Regions from separate parts of the Aerococcus christensenii genome, predicted to be linked through region 2. Evidence: predicted binding sites of a transcription regulator. Region 2 holds the regulator's gene; each other region holds the start of a gene.
What was found. The regulator Rex, encoded in region 2, represses fermentation and respiration genes when NADH is low (regulators of the CRP and FNR family bind a similar motif). The targets are predictions, from matches to a motif close to TTGTGAANTANTTCACAA.
Positions count from the first base shown of each region.

Region 1: the regulator Rex is predicted to act here: its motif matches at 4,190-4,207, upstream of AWM71_RS00415 (TrmB family transcriptional regulator).
Region 3: the regulator Rex is predicted to act here: its motif matches at 4,791-4,808, upstream of pdhA (pyruvate dehydrogenase (acetyl-transferring) E1 component subunit alpha).

Region 1 is NZ_CP014159.1:89,809-96,430, reverse strand. Features, by position in the region: gene AWM71_RS08530 (TIM-barrel domain-containing protein) at 1-254, shown strand, start outside; gene AWM71_RS00430 (TIM-barrel domain-containing protein) at 257-1,225, shown strand; gene AWM71_RS00425 (ornithine cyclodeaminase family protein) at 1,414-2,406, opposite strand; gene AWM71_RS00420 (sulfite exporter TauE/SafE family protein) at 2,417-3,292, opposite strand; gene AWM71_RS00415 (TrmB family transcriptional regulator) at 3,304-4,113, opposite strand; gene AWM71_RS00410 (PTS fructose transporter subunit IIC) at 4,600-5,670, shown strand; gene AWM71_RS00405 (3-keto-L-gulonate-6-phosphate decarboxylase UlaD) at 5,712-6,350, shown strand; gene AWM71_RS00400 (L-ribulose-5-phosphate 3-epimerase) at 6,451-6,622, shown strand, end outside.
Region 2 is NZ_CP014159.1:820,135-826,756, forward strand. Features, by position in the region: gene tsaD (tRNA (adenosine(37)-N6)-threonylcarbamoyltransferase complex transferase subunit TsaD) at 1-633, shown strand, start outside; gene AWM71_RS03880 (ABC-F family ATP-binding cassette domain-containing protein) at 673-2,628, opposite strand; gene AWM71_RS03885 (redox-sensing transcriptional repressor Rex) at 2,882-3,517, shown strand; gene AWM71_RS03895 (co-chaperone GroES) at 4,042-4,311, shown strand; gene groL (chaperonin GroEL) at 4,362-5,987, shown strand; gene AWM71_RS03905 (adenylosuccinate synthase) at 6,130-6,622, opposite strand, start outside.
Region 3 is NZ_CP014159.1:353,885-360,506, reverse strand. Features, by position in the region: gene pyrR (bifunctional pyr operon transcriptional regulator/uracil phosphoribosyltransferase PyrR) at 1-309, shown strand, start outside; TPP riboswitch at 298-395, shown strand; gene thiT (energy-coupled thiamine transporter ThiT) at 515-1,081, shown strand; gene thrC (threonine synthase) at 1,228-2,736, shown strand; gene coaBC (bifunctional phosphopantothenoylcysteine decarboxylase/phosphopantothenate--cysteine ligase CoaBC) at 2,752-3,966, shown strand; gene def (peptide deformylase) at 4,026-4,604, opposite strand; gene pdhA (pyruvate dehydrogenase (acetyl-transferring) E1 component subunit alpha) at 4,988-6,091, shown strand; gene AWM71_RS01765 (alpha-ketoacid dehydrogenase subunit beta) at 6,094-6,622, shown strand, end outside.

The DNA of each region.
Region 1 (6,622 bases), 730 kb from region 2:
TTAAACAAATTCCATTATCAGTAATAGTAATTGATTATTATCATTGGGTGTACGATGGAGATTTTAATTTTGATATGGATTATTGGAAAGAAATTGATAAAGTAGCTGCTAGATTAAATAAGAAGGATATCCAATTTATGGTATCTGTGTGGCCGACTGTTCATAAAAATAGTAATAATTATAAGTATTTTAAGGATAATCAGTTACTTATTAAAAGTTATTTTGATAAAGAAAATTTAGTTTTTAATGGTTGAGCGTGTTGGATTATACTAATCGGAAGACCAGAAAATATATTTCGCATTTATTATATGAAAATTATATGAAGAAAAATATTTATATGTTCTGGGCGGATCAAGCTGAACCTGAAATGGATAATTATGTTCATAGGAATTATGAAATATGCTATGGGAATTTTGAAAAATATGCAAATAAATATCCGTATTATTATTTAAAAACTTTTTATGAATTATATAAAAAAAGTGATTTATCATTTCCTATATTAATACGCTCAGCATGGTTTGGATCACAAAAACTTGGTGCTTTAGCATGGTCCGGCGATATTGATTCTAGTTTCGATTCGTTAAAAAGACAAATTCAAATTGCAATAAGTATGGGGATCAGCGGTATTCCTTGGTGTACTAGTGACATTGGCGGGTTTCATAGCGGAGATAGTACGACAGATAAATTTAAAGAATTGCTCGTAAGATGGTTTCAATATGCAGTTTTTTCTCCTATTTTGAGAATGCATGGAGATAGACAGCCTCATAAAGAACGATTATCCAATTTTGGTGGAGGATTGAAAACAAGTGGATCTGATAATGAAATATGGTCGTTTGGAGAAAAAGTAGAAAAAATATTAACTAAGTATACTTTTCTTAGAAAACAGTTAAATGAATACATAGTAGATGCATATGAAGAGACTAGACTTACAGGTGTACCTATAATAAGAAGTTTATTCATTGATTTTCCAGAAGATAAGGAAGCTTGGGAAGAAACCTATCAGTATATGTTTGGATCTGATTTATTGATTGCACCTATCACTGAATATAAATTAAAAGAAAAAATAGTTTATTTACCTAAAGGAAATAAATGGGTAAATTTATTCACTAAAGAAGTTTTTGGCGGAGGTAAGAAAATAAAAATTAATGAAAATATTGAAAATATACCTGTTTTTTATAAAGAAGGATCTAAATATAGTAAAATTTTTGAAACAATAAATGAGTAGGATGTAGTTACATAAGAGAGAAATTAAATTGTGAATCTATGGTTCAAAATTAGTAATAATAGACGAATATAAAAAGCTATGTAATGAATTGGCATAATTTTAGCTAATTTATACATAGCTTTTTTATAAAAAAGGCAACAGGAATTCCCATCGCCTTTAATTCATTAAGTTAATCAGATACTAGCAACTTACAAAGAAATTATTTGCCCGATTCCTTTTTCCGCAGCGGCTTCATAAATTTTTTGAGCAACGACTAAGTCTAAAACAGCACTTCCAGTGGTTTCGAAAAAGGTAATTTCTTCTTCAGATTCCCGTCCTTTAATTCGACCAGCAATTTGATCGCCAATCTCTCCTGTGATTTGGTTTTCTTGTAAAATTCCCTTTTCAAGAGGCTGAATAAGGTCTCCAGATTCTTTAACAGCCCCATCCCAAGTGTCTACATAAATTTTGTCTGCTTTTATAATGAGTGATTCTGGAATTTCTGCCATTTCTGGCGTATAGGAACCAACGCCGTTGATATGAGCACCTGGTTTGACGAGCGTTCCATCAAAAACGGCTTCTTTAGCAGTAGTGACCGTAGTGATAATGTCAGCGTCTTTGACAGCTTCATCTGAAGAATTGACTGCTCGAATATTCACTTCAAAAATGTTCCCGAATTTCTTTTGCATTTTATTGGCGAAATTTTCTCTTCGTTCTTTTGAGAGATCAAAAACTTTAACTTCTTTGATCGGACGAACATTTAAAACAGCTTCTAATTGAGTTTCGGCTTGCCCACCTGTTCCAAATAAGGCAAATATAGAAGCGTCTTTTCTTGCGAGTTCATCTGTAGCTGCGCCAGCAACGGCTCCTGTTCTTAATTGAGTGAGGTAGGTTCCATCCATCAGGCAGTTGACTTCGCCTGTTTCGCTATTTAAGGTAACCATAGTTGCTGGAACGCTCGTTAATCCGCGTTCGATATTATGAGGATAGACAGAAACGATTTTTACACCAGAGGCTTTAGCAGGTGCAACGTAGCCATACATATAAAGACTTTGACCATCGTATTCTGGAATATCTAAATTAGCGCGAAGAGGAATATCACTTTGTTTATCAGAATAGATTTTTAGAGCTTCTTTATCAGCTTCAATGGTTTCCTTCATAGATAAGACTTGTTGAATATTTTCTCTATTTAAGATTCGAATTTCCATAAGATTAATTCTCCTTTTTCATTTGTAAAGCACTTTTTAGCATGGTAATTGCGGAATATAGAATAACAATCACAACGATCCATTGCAAAGTGGAAGTATTTAAGCTTTTTACGACAAAAGCTGCAACTAATACGCCTATAACACCAAAAGTAGAAGTGAATAAGGTAATTTTTCGACTATAAGCATCGAGTTTAATAAACTGCATGGATCCAATAGGAACTGAGAAGGTGCAAGCCCCCATCATAATTGGAAAAGCTACTCCTGGGTTTAAACCTAAAGCATAGACGGTTGCCATTGTTAAGGCATAAGACCCAATACCGATATTATTTAAAGCACCATAAAGTACACATAGAACAGCAAACAAGATTAATTTACCACCCGTTAGAGCAGTGGCCTCTCCTCCTGTAGGATAAACACCAAATTTTCCGGCTAAAATTAGAGCAGCTGCAATAATTAATCCAGCAGCGACGAATTCTTTGATAACTTTAGCAGGGAGTTTTGTAACGTATTTAGGGCTGACATAGGCTCCTATAATTTGGCAGATAATAGCAGTAGCTAGAGTGAGCAAACCTACTTTGATAGATGAGATGTAGGATAAAGCCATCACAGCTACTGGAATGACGCATTCTGTATTTAAAGTCCCTGGTAATTTTTTATCGCTGACCCATTTGGCTTTAGGATATAAGGAAGAGCCAATTGCAAAATCGGAAATTCCGAATGTAGATAATAAGAACATCAAGAAAGTAACGATAGCCATTATGATAGGGTTACCGGGTTCTTTCATAACTTCTGTTTTGTGTTTGATTAGATCTTTGATAAAAGTTACTGCAAACCATCCGTTAACAATGACAATTAAAAATAAAATAGTGTTAACAAGCATTTTTTCATCCTCTATTCGTTAATTTTATATATATCTCTTACTTTTTCCATAGCCTCGCCGAATTCTTTCACAGCACTTGTTTGCAAATGCTCTAAGATTCTTAAGCAATAGGCATCATGAAGAATATATTCTCTTGCAAAGAGAGCCATTTGAGCTTCTTCAGTATAAATAGCTTGAGTCATTCCTTCAGAATTTAAGCTAACATAAAGCATTTGATTCCTATCTACAGTAATTAAGATCCATCGACCATTCATATCTTTGAGTTTTTCTTTTTCAAAACCATGACAATAGATTCGATGAAGTTTTGTTTTGTATTTTTTCTTTAGATCATAGAAAATAACAACAAATTTCTCTAAGTGGGATTCTTTTTCTAAAAGGGCTTTTTCTAAAGTATCATCTAATTCGTCTGCCCATATTTGAATCATCACTTGGTCTGTAGCTGATTGAATCATATTTATTGCTCGAGTTTCCACAACTTCCCAGTCACTTAATTTCCAAATTTGATTATCTTCCTTTTGTGGGGTAAGAGATGCGGCTTCTTGTTTGAGTTTTGCTAAATTGGAATTAGTTTTTTGCTGAATAACGGTTGATAAAGTATCGATAGATTCGGCTTTGTAAATTTTGGATCGATCCGATTGTGAATAAATTAAAGCTCCTTTTTGGATAAGACTTTCGATAATGTTGTAGATTTTCGAACGAGCGACACCAGAAAGTTTACTGATTTCATACCCAGTAGTGGGTCCGTTTTCTAAAAAGGCTATATAAACTTTTGCTTCTGATTCTGTAAAATTAAATTGTTCAAGTAAATGAATAAGTGACATGTCATTCCCTCCAACTAAAAAATATGGCCATATTAGTAGTTACTTTAAGGGGCTACTAGCAAATTTATTGTACCGCTTGTGATAAAATTGTCAAGCAGTTTTGAGCTTTTTTTATAAAAAAATGGAGTGTATCGGGAGAAAATAGTGTTGCCATAATCTGTTTGAAATAACTATTAATTGATCTATCGTTTAGAGAAATTCAAAGGCGAGAACAACTTCCTTTGAGCGTGTATCGAAGGAGGCTATTTTTTTGATATAAAAAGAAAGTGGATACAACTTAGTGAACTCATGGAATCAAGAAGTTGAGAATTAGTGAAATTAAAAGATTGTACAAAGAGAAAGTGAAGAATGATTTTGTGTAGATATAGGAGTGACTGGAAAAGAAAGATTTAAAGGGAAACCAATTGTGGAAGTTCCAACTAAATTAGGCATTAAATCACCTGAAAATTTATTGATAAAAATTAGAGAAAAGTGGGAGGCGCATTAATGGATATTGTAATCAATGTTTTAAAAGATACTAAAAAACATGTTATGTCAGGGATTTCTTATATGATTCCTGTTATTGTTCTCGGTGGTTTTGCAACAGCCTTATCTCGAATGATAGGTGGTGTAGAGGTTACTGGGAGTATTGGTTATTACTTATTACAAACAGGTAATGCTTCATTTGGAATTATGATTGCTGTTTTAACTGCTTTCATTGGAAATTCCATTGCAGGAAAACCAGCAATTGCACCAGGTTTTGTAGCAGGATTTCTGTCGAGCCAAGTCAAAGCAGGTTTTTTAGGAGGAATTTTATCAGGACTGCTTATTGGAATTTTAATTCTCTTAATGAAGAAATATTTTAAAGTCGGTCGGGCGATGAAATCGATGATGCCAATTGTTATTTTACCTGTTTTTTCTGGATTGATTGCTTCACTTTTTATTTTATATGTCATTGGGCCACCACTCGCCCAATTAACAGCGGCAGTTGTTAATTTCTTTATGAATATGAATACATCTTCTAAATTTGTGCTTGGCTTTTTATTAGGTTCGATGACTGGATTTGACATGGGAGGCCCAGTGAATAAAATTGGATTTTCAGTGGTTTCAGCTTTTGCAGCAGAAGGTATATGGGGACCTGCGGCTGGTAAAAATGCAGCGGCAATGGCGCCTCCATTGGGAATGGCGATTAGCGCTTTATTGTTAACTCCTAAAAAATATACACCTGAAGAAAGAGAAGACGCAAAAGTAGCTATTGCTCTGTCTTTATGTCAAGTCACAGAAGGCGCATTACCTTTTGCCTTTAGAGATCCTGTTCGTGTAATTGCGGCATCTACGATTGGTTCCGGGTTAGCGCATGCTCTGATTTTAGTGTGGGGAGTTGAAGTCCCTGTCCTTCATGGAGGGGTTTTCTCTATTCCTTTAACCAATAAACCTCATCTTTGGATAGCTGCTTATTTAATAGGAGCATTAGTGACAGCTTTAATTTGCTCGATTACAAAGCCTAAAGTCCCTATTCAGGAAGTGACAATTGAAGAAGAGGAAGTTTCAGATAATGATATTGAAATTAAATTTTAAATAAGACCTCTTATTAGTACAAAATGAAAGGAAATGAACCAATGAGTTTACCAAAATTACAAATAGCGTGTGATCATAATGATTTAGCGAGTGCCCTGGCAGATATTAAAGCCGTAGGAGACGTTGTAGATATTATTGAAGCAGGGACAATTCTTTTGTTACAAGACGGCGCAGAAGTTGTCCGGTGTTTTAGAGCCTTGTATCCAGATAAATTAATTGTAGCGGATCCTAAATGTGCAGATGCCGGGGGAACGGTTGCTAAAAATTTGAAAGAAGCCGGGGCAAACTTTATGACCTGTATTTGTTCAGCCACGATTCCAACCATGAAAGCTGCGGCGAAAGAAGTCGATGAAGTTCAAGTGGAACTTTATGGAGACTGGACCTATGATCAAGCGCAAGCTTGGTTAGATGCAGGCATCCATCAAGCGATTTATCATCAAAGCCGAGACGCGCTTCTTGCTGGAGAAACTTGGGGAGAAAAGGATCTCACAAAAGTCAAGAAATTAGTGGATATGGGCTTTAAAGTATCCGTTACTGGCGGATTAAAAGTTGAGATTTTGGATCTCTTTAAAGGGGTAGAGGTTTACACATTTATTGCAGGGCGTGGGATTACCCAAGCAGAAGATCCCAAACAAGCAGCGATAGATTTCCAAAATAAAATTAAAGAGATCTGGGGTTAATAGACTGCAGATAAGTTGAACAGTTCAGCGGTCGGCTCCCCAGAATCGCTGAATTTCTTTTATTAAGAAGAAGGGCACCCAGTAATAAGGAGGAATTATTTTGGTCAGTTTAGGTATTTATGAAAAAGCACTTCCTAAAGGCATTACCTGGTTACAACGGTTACAAATGGCAAAAAAATTAGGCTTTGATTTTGTGGAAATGTCCATTGATGAGACGGATGAACGTCTTGCGCGATTAGAGTGGACGAAGGAAGAACGGCGAGAAGTAGTCG
Region 2 (6,622 bases):
TTTCCAGCTTTAGCTTTGGTTGTGAGTGGGGGTCATACGGAATTGGTCTATATGTCTCAAGATGGTCAGTATCAAAAGATTGGGGATACAAGAGATGACGCAGTAGGAGAAGCTTTCGATAAGGTAGGGAGATTACTTGGCATTCCTTATCCTGGGGGCAAAAAAATGGATGAAATGGCTCAGAAAGGGCAAGATATTTACGCTTATCCTCGCCCAATGATTGCAGAAGATAATTTTGATTTTTCATTTTCAGGCTTAAAGTCAGCCGTGATTAACCATCTTCATCAAGCGGAGCAAAAGGGCGAAAGTTTGGATCCAAACGGCGTAGCAGCGAGTTTCCAAGCGGCGGCTGTTGAAGTTTTAGTGGAAAAAACAAAGCGTGCACTTATCCAATATCCTGTAAAGCAACTCTTGCTGGCAGGAGGAGTTGCGGCTAATTCTGGTTTAAGAAAAGGCCTGACGGAGGCTCTAGCGACTTTGAAAGATGAAGTTGAATTGGTTTGCCCTCCTTTGAAATTGTGCGGGGATAATGGAGCAATGATTGCGGCAGCGGCTTATACCTTGTATAAAGCCAAAGATTTTTCAGATTTAGACTTGGATGCTCAGCCAAGTATTGATCTAGGAGAAGAGTAAAAAAATCACTTACCCACATTTTGGTGGGTAAGTGATTTTTTATTCGTTTTGAAAACTTTCTAAAGTGACTTGGGCTTCTTCCCATTCCTGCATACAGTCTTCTTGTTGCTGCTTTGAAAGTGATAATTGCTCATTGAGTTGGTTCAAACGCTCATAATCTTCTAAGACTTCAGGTTGGACCATTTCTTCTTGAATGGTTTGGATCGTTTGGTCGAGATGTTCGATTTCTTGCTCAAGACTTTCAATTTGCCGTTCAATTTTACGCTTTTGTCGTTGCAAATCTTTTGATTTTTGATAGGAATTCTCTTCAGAAGCTGAAGGGTTGGGTTGAGTCTTTTCTTCTAATTCTAATTTTTCGAGAGCTAAGCGTTCTTCTTGTTCAGATTTTTTGTGGATGTAGTAATCGTAATCGCCAAGATATATTGTCGAGCCTTCTTCGCCAATTTCAATGACCTGGGTGGCGATACGATTAATAAAATAACGGTCATGGCTGACAAAGAGCAGGGTGCCGTCATATTCAATTAAGGCATTTTCCAAGACTTCTTTGGAGTCGATGTCTAAATGGTTAGTTGGTTCGTCAAGAATAAGGAAGTTGTCTTTTTCAAAACTTAGTTTTGCCAAAGCTAGGCGGGCTTTTTCTCCTCCGCTGAGCATGTCTATAGATTTTTCAACGTCAGTGCCTGTAAATAAGAAGCTACCTAAGACACTTCTTATGGCACCTTCATTCATTGTAGGATGATCGTCCCATAGTTCATGGAGAATGTCTTTGCCTTTATGTAAGCGGGCAAGTGCTTGGTCATAGTAGCCAATGGTGACATTTTTCCCATACGTGAATTGCCCACGCAGCGGTTCAAGCTGACCAATAAGGGTTTTTAAAAGGGTAGATTTTCCAATACCATTAGGTCCTACAATGGCGATGGCATCTTGCTTTCGAATTTGGAAGTCGATAGGGTAGGAGAGAGTCGAATCATCATAACCAATGCCTAATTGATCAGCCGTGAGAACCACATTTCCACTTTCTTTATCACATGAAAAATGGATGCGAGGATTTTTATCGTCCACTTGAGGCTTTTGAATTTTGGTCATGCGCTCTAATTGTTTGCGCCTACTTTGGGCCATTTTGGTTGTTGAAGCGCGTACTAAGTTTCTCGCTACATAGTCTTCTAATTTAGCAATTTTCTTTTGCTGCTTTTCATAGGCTTTTGTTTGTGTCATTAATCGAGTAGTTTTTTCTTTAAGATAAAAAGAGTAGTTGCCCTTATAATATTGGATGGTGTGATTAGTCATATCATAGGTTTCCTTAGTCACAGCATCTAGGAAATAACGGTCATGGCTAACGATTAAAAGGGCGCCTGGATAACTTGGTAGGTAACCCTCTAACCAAGAGAGAGTTTCGATATCTAAATGGTTGGTTGGTTCGTCAAGAATGAGAATGTCTTTCTTCTCTAGTAAGACTTTACAGAGAGCAAGACGTGTGCGTTGGCCTCCTGATAATTGGGCAAGTGGTTTGTCATAATCGGCTTCTGGGAAATGAAAACCGTGAAGAACGGTTCGAATTTCAGAATCAATACTATAGGCATTGCTGGTATGGATAAGTTCTTGTACGCGATCATATTGCTTGAGAATTTGTTCATATTTTTCTTGGTCGCCGCTTTGACTAACTTGCGCAATTTGCTCTGTTAATTGTTCAGCTTGTTTGAGGAGTTCAAGTTCTTTAGCAAATACAGAAAGCATTTCTTCATAAATAGTCAGTGAGCTGGCAGAAATGGCAGCGTGTTGATCCATATAAGCAATAGAAACTTCTTTTTGACGGGATAAGGTTCCTTGATCAGGCTTTTCTAATCCTGTGAGCATTTTTAAGAGGGTAGATTTTCCGGCCCCGTTTCTTCCAACTAGGCCAATTCGACTATTATTTTGAATGGTCAAATTGACCGATTCGAATAAAGTATCTGATCCGAAATATCGTGCTAGGTTAGAAGCTTGTAAGATAATCATTACTGAGTTCCTTTCTGGTTATTTAGCGTTCCCTTTAGTTTATCATATTTGTTCAAGAGATGTATCGAATACTTAGAAGAGATAGGGGAAACTACTAAAATTGCATCCTTTTTAAGCTAAACTCTAAACTAAAAGAACAAAGAACAGTGCACGAAATACATGTTTTAACTCATGACTTACTTCACAAACTGCTTTATTTTCCTTTGTGACAATGCTACAATTAAACTAACGACTTGTGAAAGGAAGTGGAAAGATGGCAAAGGTTCCACGTGCTACTGCTAAGCGTCTTCCTTTGTACTATCGCTATCTTAGTCGATTTAAGAATATGGGAAAAAAACGAATTTCTTCTAGTGAATTAAGTGAAGCTATTAAGGTAGATTCGGCAACGATTCGTCGTGATTTTTCTCACTTTGGAGCGTTAGGGAAGCGCGGATACGGGTATGATGTTGATGAATTATTAGATTTCTTTAGTTTACAATTGTATCAAGATCGCTTAACAACTGTTGCCTTAATAGGTGTGGGCAATTTAGGGAATGCCTTATTGAATTATAATTTTAAACGGACGAATAACATTCGCATAGGCGCAGCCTTCGATGTTAATCCAGAAATTGTTGGTCGTGTGCATAGTGGAGTTCCTGTTTATCCATTAAGTGAATTAAAGACGATTATGCAAGATATGGATATTACGATTGCTATTTTAGCAGTGCCAGATAGTGTTGCACAGGAAACAACCAATAATTTATGTGATGCTGGAATTAAAGGAATTTTGAATTTTACACCAATTGTTTTGGATGTGGGTAACCGTGTTCATGTTCAAAATGTAGACTTGGCGAATGAATTACAAACATTGATCTATTTTATTGGAACGAACGATAAAAATAATCGATAAAAAAATGATTTAAAAAGCAGTTGAATTTCATTTCTATCTGAAATTCGACTGCTTTTTGTTGTTAATAGATAGGTTTCCTCTTCTTAATAGAAAGGGAAATTTTTATAGTTTATTTTTCTGAATACGATCGAGGTATAGGCTAGCGATTTGCCAAGCTGAATAAAGTTGAGTAGCTGCGATAAATAACAAAAAGACTAGGCTAATCCCCCATCCTGTATGGGTAACAGAGTATACCGCCCAGACTAATGTAAATGCAACAAAAACTAATCGTATGATGATATTGTGAATAATAATTTTATTTGACACATGATCCCTCCATTTAGATTTAGATTAGCTAAACTTTTGAAAAAATGCAAGACTCTAAGTGCTTTTTGAGGGAAAAAGAAAAGTTTTTCTTAAGAACGTCAAAAAAAGTCAACATATAACTTGCAATATTTATTTAATTGAGATACTATAAGAAATGTAGGTTAGCACTTGAAATGATAGAGTGCTAATTAAAGAATAAATGTAATGGAGGGGTACGAATGTTAAAACCATTAAATGAACGTGTCATTATCCAAGTGAAGGAAGAAGAAGAGAAAACGGCTTCAGGAATTGTTCTCCCATCAACAGCTAAAGAAAAACCTCAGATTGGAGAAGTAGTTGCAGTTAGTGAAGCTACTGAAGACTATACGCCACAAGTTAAAGTGGGCGATCACGTTATTTTTGAAAAATATGCGACGAGTGAAGTGAAGTATGAGGGTCAAAAATATCTCATCGTTAAAGAAAAAGATTTAACAGCGATTGTAGAATAATAGATCTTAGAAAATTTCAGTTATTTCATTGAGATAAGGAGATTGATAAAATGGCTAAAGATATTAAATATTCAAGTGATGCAAGACAAGCTTTGGTAAACGGTATTGATAAGTTGGCGAATACGGTTAAAGTAACGCTTGGACCTAAGGGACGTAATGTAGTTCTTGAACGGAGCTTTGGTTCTCCATTAATTACCAATGATGGAGTAACTATTGCGAAAGATGTTGAATTAGAAGATCATTTTGAAAATATGGGAGCAAAATTAGTCGCAGAAGTCGCCTCTAAGACCAATGATGTTGCTGGGGACGGAACGACAACCGCTACTATTATGACTCAAGCACTTGTTCATGAAGGCTTTAAGAATGTTACTGCTGGGGCTAATCCTGTAGGTATTCGTCGTGGGATTGACCAAGCTATTCGGGAAGCAGTTAATGGCTTAAAAGAAATTTCTGTTCCTGTAGAATCTAAAGAATCCATTGCGAATGTTGCAGCTATCTCATCTGGCGATAAAGAAATCGGTAAATTAATTGCAGATGCTATGGAAAAAGTAGGTCAAGATGGTGTTATCACCGTTGAAGAATCTCAATCTATGGATACCACTTTGGAAGTTGTAGAAGGGATGCAATTTGATCGCGGTTACCTTTCCCAATATTTTGTAACAGATAATGACAAGATGGAAGCTGCCTTAGACGATCCTTATATCTTGTTAACAGATAAAAAGATTACCAATATTCAAGATATTTTACCTTTACTTGAAAAAATTGTTCAAAAGGGCAAAGCTTTATTAATTGTTGCTGATGATATTGAAGGGGAAGCTCTTCCAACTTTAGTTTTGAATAAGATTCGTGGAACTTTTAATGTGGTTGCTGTGAAAGCTCCTGGTTTTGGTGACCGTCGGAAAGCTCAATTAGAAGACTTAGCTATCTTAACAGGTGGTACAGTTATTACAGATGACCTTGGATTAGAATTGAAAGACACCACTCTTGAACAATTAGGTCAAGCTGGTCGTGTAACGATCACCAAAGATGACACTACTGTTGTAGAAGGTAAAGGAAACAAAGAACAACTCGAACAACGTGTCGCACATATTAAGAAACAAATCGAAGACAGCACTTCTGATTATGACCGTGAAAAATTACAAGAACGTTTAGCTAAATTAGCAGGCGGCGTGGCTGTTGTCCGTGTCGGTGGCGCAACGGAATCTGAACAAAAAGAACGTAAGTTACGTATTGAAGACGCTTTGAACGCTACACGTGCAGCGGTTGAAGAAGGTATTGTTGCTGGTGGTGGAACTGCTTATATGAACGTTCAACCTCGTGTAGCTGCTTTAGTAGATCAATTAAGCGGAGATGAAGCAACTGGTGCTGATATCGTTCGTCGTGCCTTAGAAATGCCTCTTCGCCAAATTGCTGAAAATGCTGGCTTAGAAGGTTCTGTTATTGTTGAACATATTCATGAAAAAGAACTTGGTGTAGGTTACAACGCAGCAAGTGGTCAATGGGTAGATATGATTAAAGATGGTGTCGTTGATCCTACAAAAGTTTCAAGATCTGCTTTACAAAATGCAGGTTCTGTTGCTGGCTTAATCTTAACGACTGAAGCTGTTGTGGCAGATCAACCAAAACCTGAAAAAGATGATGCAGGTATGGCCCCACAAGCTCCAGGCATGTATTAATAAATAACTCTAAAAAATCTCTCTCTTAATGAGGGAGATTTTTTATCAAATTTGGCAGAGAAAAAACCTCCCCAGTCATCCTGGAGAGGTTTTCTTTTTATTGGAAATCTCTAATATTAGGTGAACCCATTGAAAGAATGAATTACCAAATGTGATCTAAAATTAAAGTTTGTTCGCGATCTGGGCCAACGGATACGGTAGCAACGGGTGCGCCAACTACTTCACAGATACGATGAACGTAAGCTTTGGCATTTTCTGGAAGATCATCGAAATGTGTGCATCCTGTGATATCTTCTTGCCAACCTGGTAAGGATTCGTAAACAGGTGTGCATTGGTTAAGAAGACGAAGGTTAGCTGGGTAGGAGCGGCTGATTGTGCCATCTGGAAGTTTGTAACCTACACAGATTTTAATTTCGTCTAATCCGGTTAAAACATCTAAGCAGTTTAAGGCGAGTTTGGTTACTCCGGATACGCGGCGAGCGTGAGCAACTACCACACCATCGAACCAGCCGATACGACGTGGACGACCAGTAGTTGTTCCATATTCATGACCAATTTCACGGATACGGTTTCCAATTTCGTCAAAGAGTTCAGTAGGGAATGGACCGTCACCTACGCGAGAAGTGTAAGCCTTG
Region 3 (6,622 bases), 470 kb from region 2:
GAAAGAAAGCAAACACTCCACTTAAATCAGTTAGATTTTTCAGTGACTGGTAAACATGTCTTTATTTGTGATGATGTGTTGATGACAGGAAGAACAATTCGTGCTACAATGGACGCGTTGGTAGATTATGGTCGCCCAAGTAAAATTTCTTTGGTGACTTTGATTGATCGAGGTCATCGCGAGCTACCGATCCGAGCAGACATTGTAGGGAAAAATATTCCCACTTCTCGAGAAGAAGCGGTGCAGGTGCGGATCAAAAATTGTGACCCAGAAGACGGCGTATACATTATTCAATCATTGAAACACTAGGGGAGCGTTAAGCTGAGATGTGAGAAACAGACCCTTTGAACTTGTAACTAGGTAATGCTAGCGAAAGAAAGTGCGATTAACTGGACAGGTAAGGGGACTTTCTTACCTGTTTTTATTATTAACAGAAGGATAGAAAGAGGGGCAAGGTAGCAGAAAAAATAAAAGGGCCACATGATCTTCCAACAGAAGAGAAAGAAGGTATCCTATGGGACAGAATAAGCGGCTATTATATCTATTAGAAATTGTTATGGCGGGGGTTCTTGCTTATCTTATTGGTCTTTTACCGACGACGAATGGGAGTGGGTTAGGGGTCAATTTAGGAGTGATTCCTCTCTATGTGATAGCTATTCGTCATAATGTGCGTGCGGGTATGTATGCAGGCTTTTTATTTGGAATGATCCAATTACTGACGGGGCAAGCAACGATTCTGACACCCGTTCAAGTGTTTATCGAATATTTCTTCGCTTTTATGATGGCGGGATTTGCGGGGACTTTTGCTCCTCAAATCAAAAAGGCACTGGACGAGAAGAAGTTGGCTTCCTTCTTTACCTGGGTAGGTGCGTCAACTTTTATCGGGATGTTTGTACAATATTTTGTTCATTTTCTAGCGGGTTATTTCTTTTGGCGGTCTTATGCCCCGAAAGGGATGAATCCTTGGATGTATTCGCTGATGGTGAATGGTGGAACAGGGCTGGCCACTTGGGTGGTTGCAGCGATTGCTGTGGGACTTTTACTCAAAACGGCTCCTGTGTTGTATCAGCCTAAAAAATAAAGCTTTCTTCTCAGTTATATCGCATACATGAGACGTTCTTTTCTATAAAAGAACGTCTTTTTTGACGTTTTTTATGTTAGAAGGGATTTAAAAGGGAAAAGAAAGTTTTTCCTCAGGGCGAAAGGAAGTATGATATGATTAACACGATGATTAGTGACTTGAGGAGGGCATCTATGTTATATACAAGCACGCGGGACAATCGGATCAGAATAACTGCTTCACAAGCGATTTTGCAAGGTTTATCAGAAGACGGGGGGCTTTATGTGCCGGTTGATTTTCCACGAATCAATCGGACATGGCAGGAAGTGAAGACCTATACGTATCAAGAGATGGCGGAATGGGTGTTGGGGCTGTTTTTGACGGATTTTAGTGCAGAATCGATTAAGGCTTGTGTTCAAGCGGCTTATGGTGAGAATTTTGATGATGAGAGGATGGCGCCTTTGGTGCAGGTAGGAGACCACTATCACTTGGAATTGTTTCATGGACAAACGATTGCTTTTAAAGATATGGCACTTTCTATTTTGCCTCATTTGATGAAAAAAGCTGCTAAAATGAATCACAATACAAATGAAATTGTGATTCTAACGGCAACCTCTGGAGATACTGGTAAGGCGGCTATGGCGGGCTTTAAGGATGTAATAGGGACAAAGATTATCGTCTTTTATCCCAAAGGAGGGGTCTCCTCCATTCAAGAACGTCAGATGATTACGCAAGAAGGAGAAAATACTTATGTCATAGCCGTAGAAGGGAATTTTGACGATGCCCAAAATCAAGTGAAGAAATTGTTCAATGATGTTTCACTTAGAGAAAAGCTAGCTCAAGAAGGCTGTCAGTTTTCGTCGGCAAATTCTATGAATATTGGCCGTCTGCTTCCTCAAATAGTTTATTATTTTTATGCTTATGCGCAGCTCCTTAAAGAAGGACAGATAAAAGAGGGAGAGAAGATCAATTTTACAGTACCTACTGGAAATTTTGGAAATATTTTAGCGGCTTATTATGCCAAAAAAATGGGGCTTCCTGTGGATAAGCTCGTGTGTGCTTCCAATGACAATACGGTTCTTTATGATTTATTCCAAACAGGAACTTATGACAGATGTCGTCCCTTTAAGTTAACGATTTCCCCTTCGATGGATATCTTGATTTCTTCTAATTTTGAACGTCTCTTATACTATGCGGTTGGAGAAAACAGTGAAGAAGTAAAGGACTATATGGACGCTCTCAATCTTAAGGGAAGTTATCATCTCTCTGATGAAGTTCGCAAACAGCTGTCAGATTTTGTGGGAGAATATGCGAGTGAAGAAGAAACTTTAAAAGAGATTGGAACAGTATACACTAAAGAAGGATACCTTATGGATCCCCATACAGCGGTGGCTTCTGTATGTGGTCATAAGGCAAAGAAGGGTTTAAAAGGGAAAAATATTATTGTTTCAACGGCTAGTCCTTATAAATTTCCTGAAGCTATTTTAAAAGCTTTAGCTGTAGAAAATCCTGAAACAGATAGAGAGCGATTAGAGTTTATTCACCAAAAAAGTGGGATAGCTTTTCCACCGACAATTACAGCTTTATTTCAAGCACCTGTTCGTCATCGGATGGAAGCTACAGTAGAAGAAATGAAAGATTATGTTTTGGCAATTATTCATCAGAAAAAGAAATAGAGGAAGGAGATTATTGTGCTAAAAGGAAAGAAAATTGCTGTTATGATAACAGGAGGAATAGCAGCTTATAAGGTTCCTTCTTTTGTAAGAGGATTGATAAAGGCAGGCGCTCAAGTCAGAGTAGCCATGACACCCCAAGCTGAGAAATTTGTGACAGCTGAGACTTTAAAGGTCTTGACCAAATATCCTGTGTTATTAGAACTGCAGATTTATCCAGAAGAGGTGGGACATGTTCATTTAGCGGATTGGGCAGATTTAGCAGTAGTTATTCCAGCAACTGCCAATACTCTTTCTAAAATGGCAAATGGACTGGCAGATAATGAGCTAACCTCTTCACTCTTGGCGATGACGTGTCCGAAGATGCTTGTTCCAGCGATGAATAGTAACATGTGGTCTAATTTTGCCACAAAAAAAAATATAGCTACCCTCAAAGAAGCTGGCCTTTTTGTGATTGAGCCTGAGGATGGCTTTCTGGCGGAGGGATATTCTGGCAAGGGAAGAATGCCTGATCCGGAGGTAATTTTGCAGGCGCTATATGCTTTGAGTGCTTTAGAAGATCTCAAAGGGAAGTTTTCTTTAGCTGGAGAAAAAGTCGCCATTAGTGCGGGAGGAACTGAAGAAGCTATTGACCCAGTTCGTTTCATTGGAAACCGGTCAAGTGGGAAGATGGGAGTCGCTTTGGCTTATGTGGCAGCCTTAGCGGGCGCAGAGGTGACCCTTGTTTGTGCCAAAAGTGCACAAGTACTACCTGTTTTACCTCAAATCCAAACCCGAGAGATAACAACCGCTTGCGAATTAAATGATGTCATGACCGCACTTAATGCTGAGGCGGATGTGCTTATTATGGCAGCTGCGGTGAGTGATTTTAGAGTTGAAAATCAAAGTCAACGAAAGATTAAAAAGGACAAGTCTAAACCAAAAGCTACTGGTCTGCAACTCAATCTTGTAGAAAATCCAGATATTTTAAAAGGGTTATCGAATGAAACGACCTATTTAGTGGGATTTGCAGCGGAGACGGATCATGTGGAAGACTATGCCAAAGAGAAACTTCAACGAAAGGGCGTGCATATGATCGTTGCCAATGATGTCAGTCAAAAAAATATAGGTTTTGGTTCTGAAAATAATGCGGTAACTATTCTCACTCAGCATTCTGAAGTTAAGATCCCGTTAGCTAATAAATTTAAGATTGCGGCTGCTATTTTGCAAGAAATTCAACGGGATCGTCACTAAGAGAAAAAAAGGCTGTTCTTTCCTTTAAGAGAGAAAGAGCAGCCTTTTTAGCACCTTTATTAATATTCTTCACCGAGTAAATAAGTTAAATCTTCCAATGTAAAAGGTGATTCATGATTGATTCGATCATAGTAAAGATGACCATTTAAGTGATCGATTTCATGCTGGAGGACAATAGCGGGATATCCTTTAAAACGGTTTTTGTAGGAATTCCCTTGTATATCTTGATAAGTAACGGTAATGCGCGCGTAACGTGGAACATAACCAGGAACATCGTCATCTACGGAGAGACAGCCTTCGCCTTCTTTCAAACAGATTTTTTCGGCGGAATGGCTCACAATTTTAGGATTGACCATCACTTTTTCTAGGTCGAAATCGTCAGCATAAGCGTTTGGATCAAGTTTCGGAACTAATAAGGCTATCATTTGGCGACCTACACCAACTTGTGGAGCAGCTAAGCCAACCCCTGCGCGAAGTCCCATTTCCTTACCGATTTTAGGGTCTTGACTGTTGTAGAGATATTCCATCATATCATGGGCGAGTTGCAAATCTTTTTTGGTTAAAGGAAATTCGATTTTTTCAGAAACTTGTCTTAGGACAGGCTCTCCGTCTCTGGTAATGTCATTCATATAATACATAAAGTTCCTCCTCAACGTTACGTGATCAAACACGTGTCTTACAATAACATATTTTCTCAAATAATAGAGAATAAGTCAAAGGTCGGATGTTATATAAACAAGGAATAAAAAAAGAAACAGAAATAAAACAGATGAACAGTGAACTGAAAAGAAGCTGCTCCCTCAGCAAACAGTGTAACGACGGTAATGTGAAAGCGTTAACATGTATATTCTGTTAATGCTTTCACATATAAGAGAGCTGTATTAATATAGAAAGTTTAAAATCTGGAAGAGGTTTCGTTGAAATTGATTTTGGAAGATGATAAATTGAGAGAGTGAAGAGTGATTAGAACAATTTAGATACACTTTTTAATAGGTTTTTATTCAGAAAGGAATGTGTACAGATGGCAAAACAACCAGTAGATTATGAAGCACAACTGGCTGGTATCGCTGACCAATTTAAGATGGTTCGCATACTAGACGAAGAAGGAAATGTCGTTAATCCTGACATTATGCCTGATTTGACAGACGATCAACTCGTAGAATTGATGAAGAGAATGGTCTTCTCTAGAACTCTTCACGAACGTTCTATGGCTTATTCTCGTCAAGGTCGTTTAGGATTCTATGCACCTACTTATGGCCAAGAAGCTTCCCAAATGGCAAGTTCTTATGCTTTTGAAGAAGGTGACTGGCTATTCCCAGGTTATCGTGATATCCCAGAACTTGTGGCTAAAGGTCTTTCTATTGAAAAAGCTTTCCATTGGTCACGTGGTCACGTTGATGGAAACAGATATCCAGAAGGTTTGAACGCAATGCCTCCACAAATTATTATCGGGGCACAATTAATGCAAGGTATGGGGAATGCCGTTGGTCAAAAATTAAATGGCTCCAAGAATGTTTCTTATACTTATACAGGTGATGGTGGTTCTAGCCAGGGTGACTCTTATGAAGCATGGAACTATGCAGGTCGTTTCAAAGCTCCAATCGTGTTCTTTGTTCAAAATAACGGATTTGCGATTTCCACACCTCGCTTTAAACAAAGTGCTGCTAAAACTTTAGCACAAAAGGCAGTTGCAGCGGGATTCCCTGGAGTACAAGTAGATGGAAACGATGCATTAGCTGTTTATGCAGTTGCTAAACAAGCACGTGAATGGGTAGCAGCAGGTAATGGTCCTGTTTTAGTTGAAACCATCACAAACCGCTTAGGCGCACACTCTACTTCTGGTGATGATCCTAAGATTTATCGTACAAAAGAAGATATTGAATTATGGACTTCTCGTGAACCATTAATTCGTTACCGTGCTTTCCTTGAAAACAAGGGACTTTGGGATGAAAAGACAGAAACAGAATATGTTGAAAGCTTGAAAGAAGAAATTCAAGAAGCAATTAAAGCTGCTGAAGCTGAACCTAAACAAAAAGTTTCTGACTTCTTGAAGTACATGTTTGAAAATCCAGGACAAAATATCAAAGAACAAATTGCTATTTTTGAAGCAAAGGAGAGTGACTAAGCATGGCAAAAGGAAAAACAATGATTGAAGCCATCACTGAAGCGATGGATCAAGAAATGGCACGTAATGACAAGCTCTTACTATTTGGTGAAGATGTTGGTAAGAACGGTGGGGTTTTCCGTGCATCAAAAGGCTTGTTTGATAAATATGGTGAAGACCGTATTATCGATACTCCATTATCTGAATCCGGTATTGGTGGTTTAGCTATCGGTCTATGCTTACAAGGGTTCCGTCCAATTATGGAAATTCAATTCTCCGCATTTGTGTTTGAAGTAATGGACTCTATTGCAGGTCAAATGTCTCGTTACCGCTTCCGTTATGGCGCAACACGTAATTTCCCAATTACTGTTCGTTCACCATTTGGTGGTGGTGTTCATACACCAGAAATGCACGCAGACTCTGTTGAAGGTTTGTTTGTTCAAACGCCAGGTATTAAAGTGGTTATTCCTTCTAACCCTTATGATGCTAAAGGACTTTTAATCTCAGCTATTCGTGATAATGACCCAGTCATCTTCCTAGAACATATGAAAT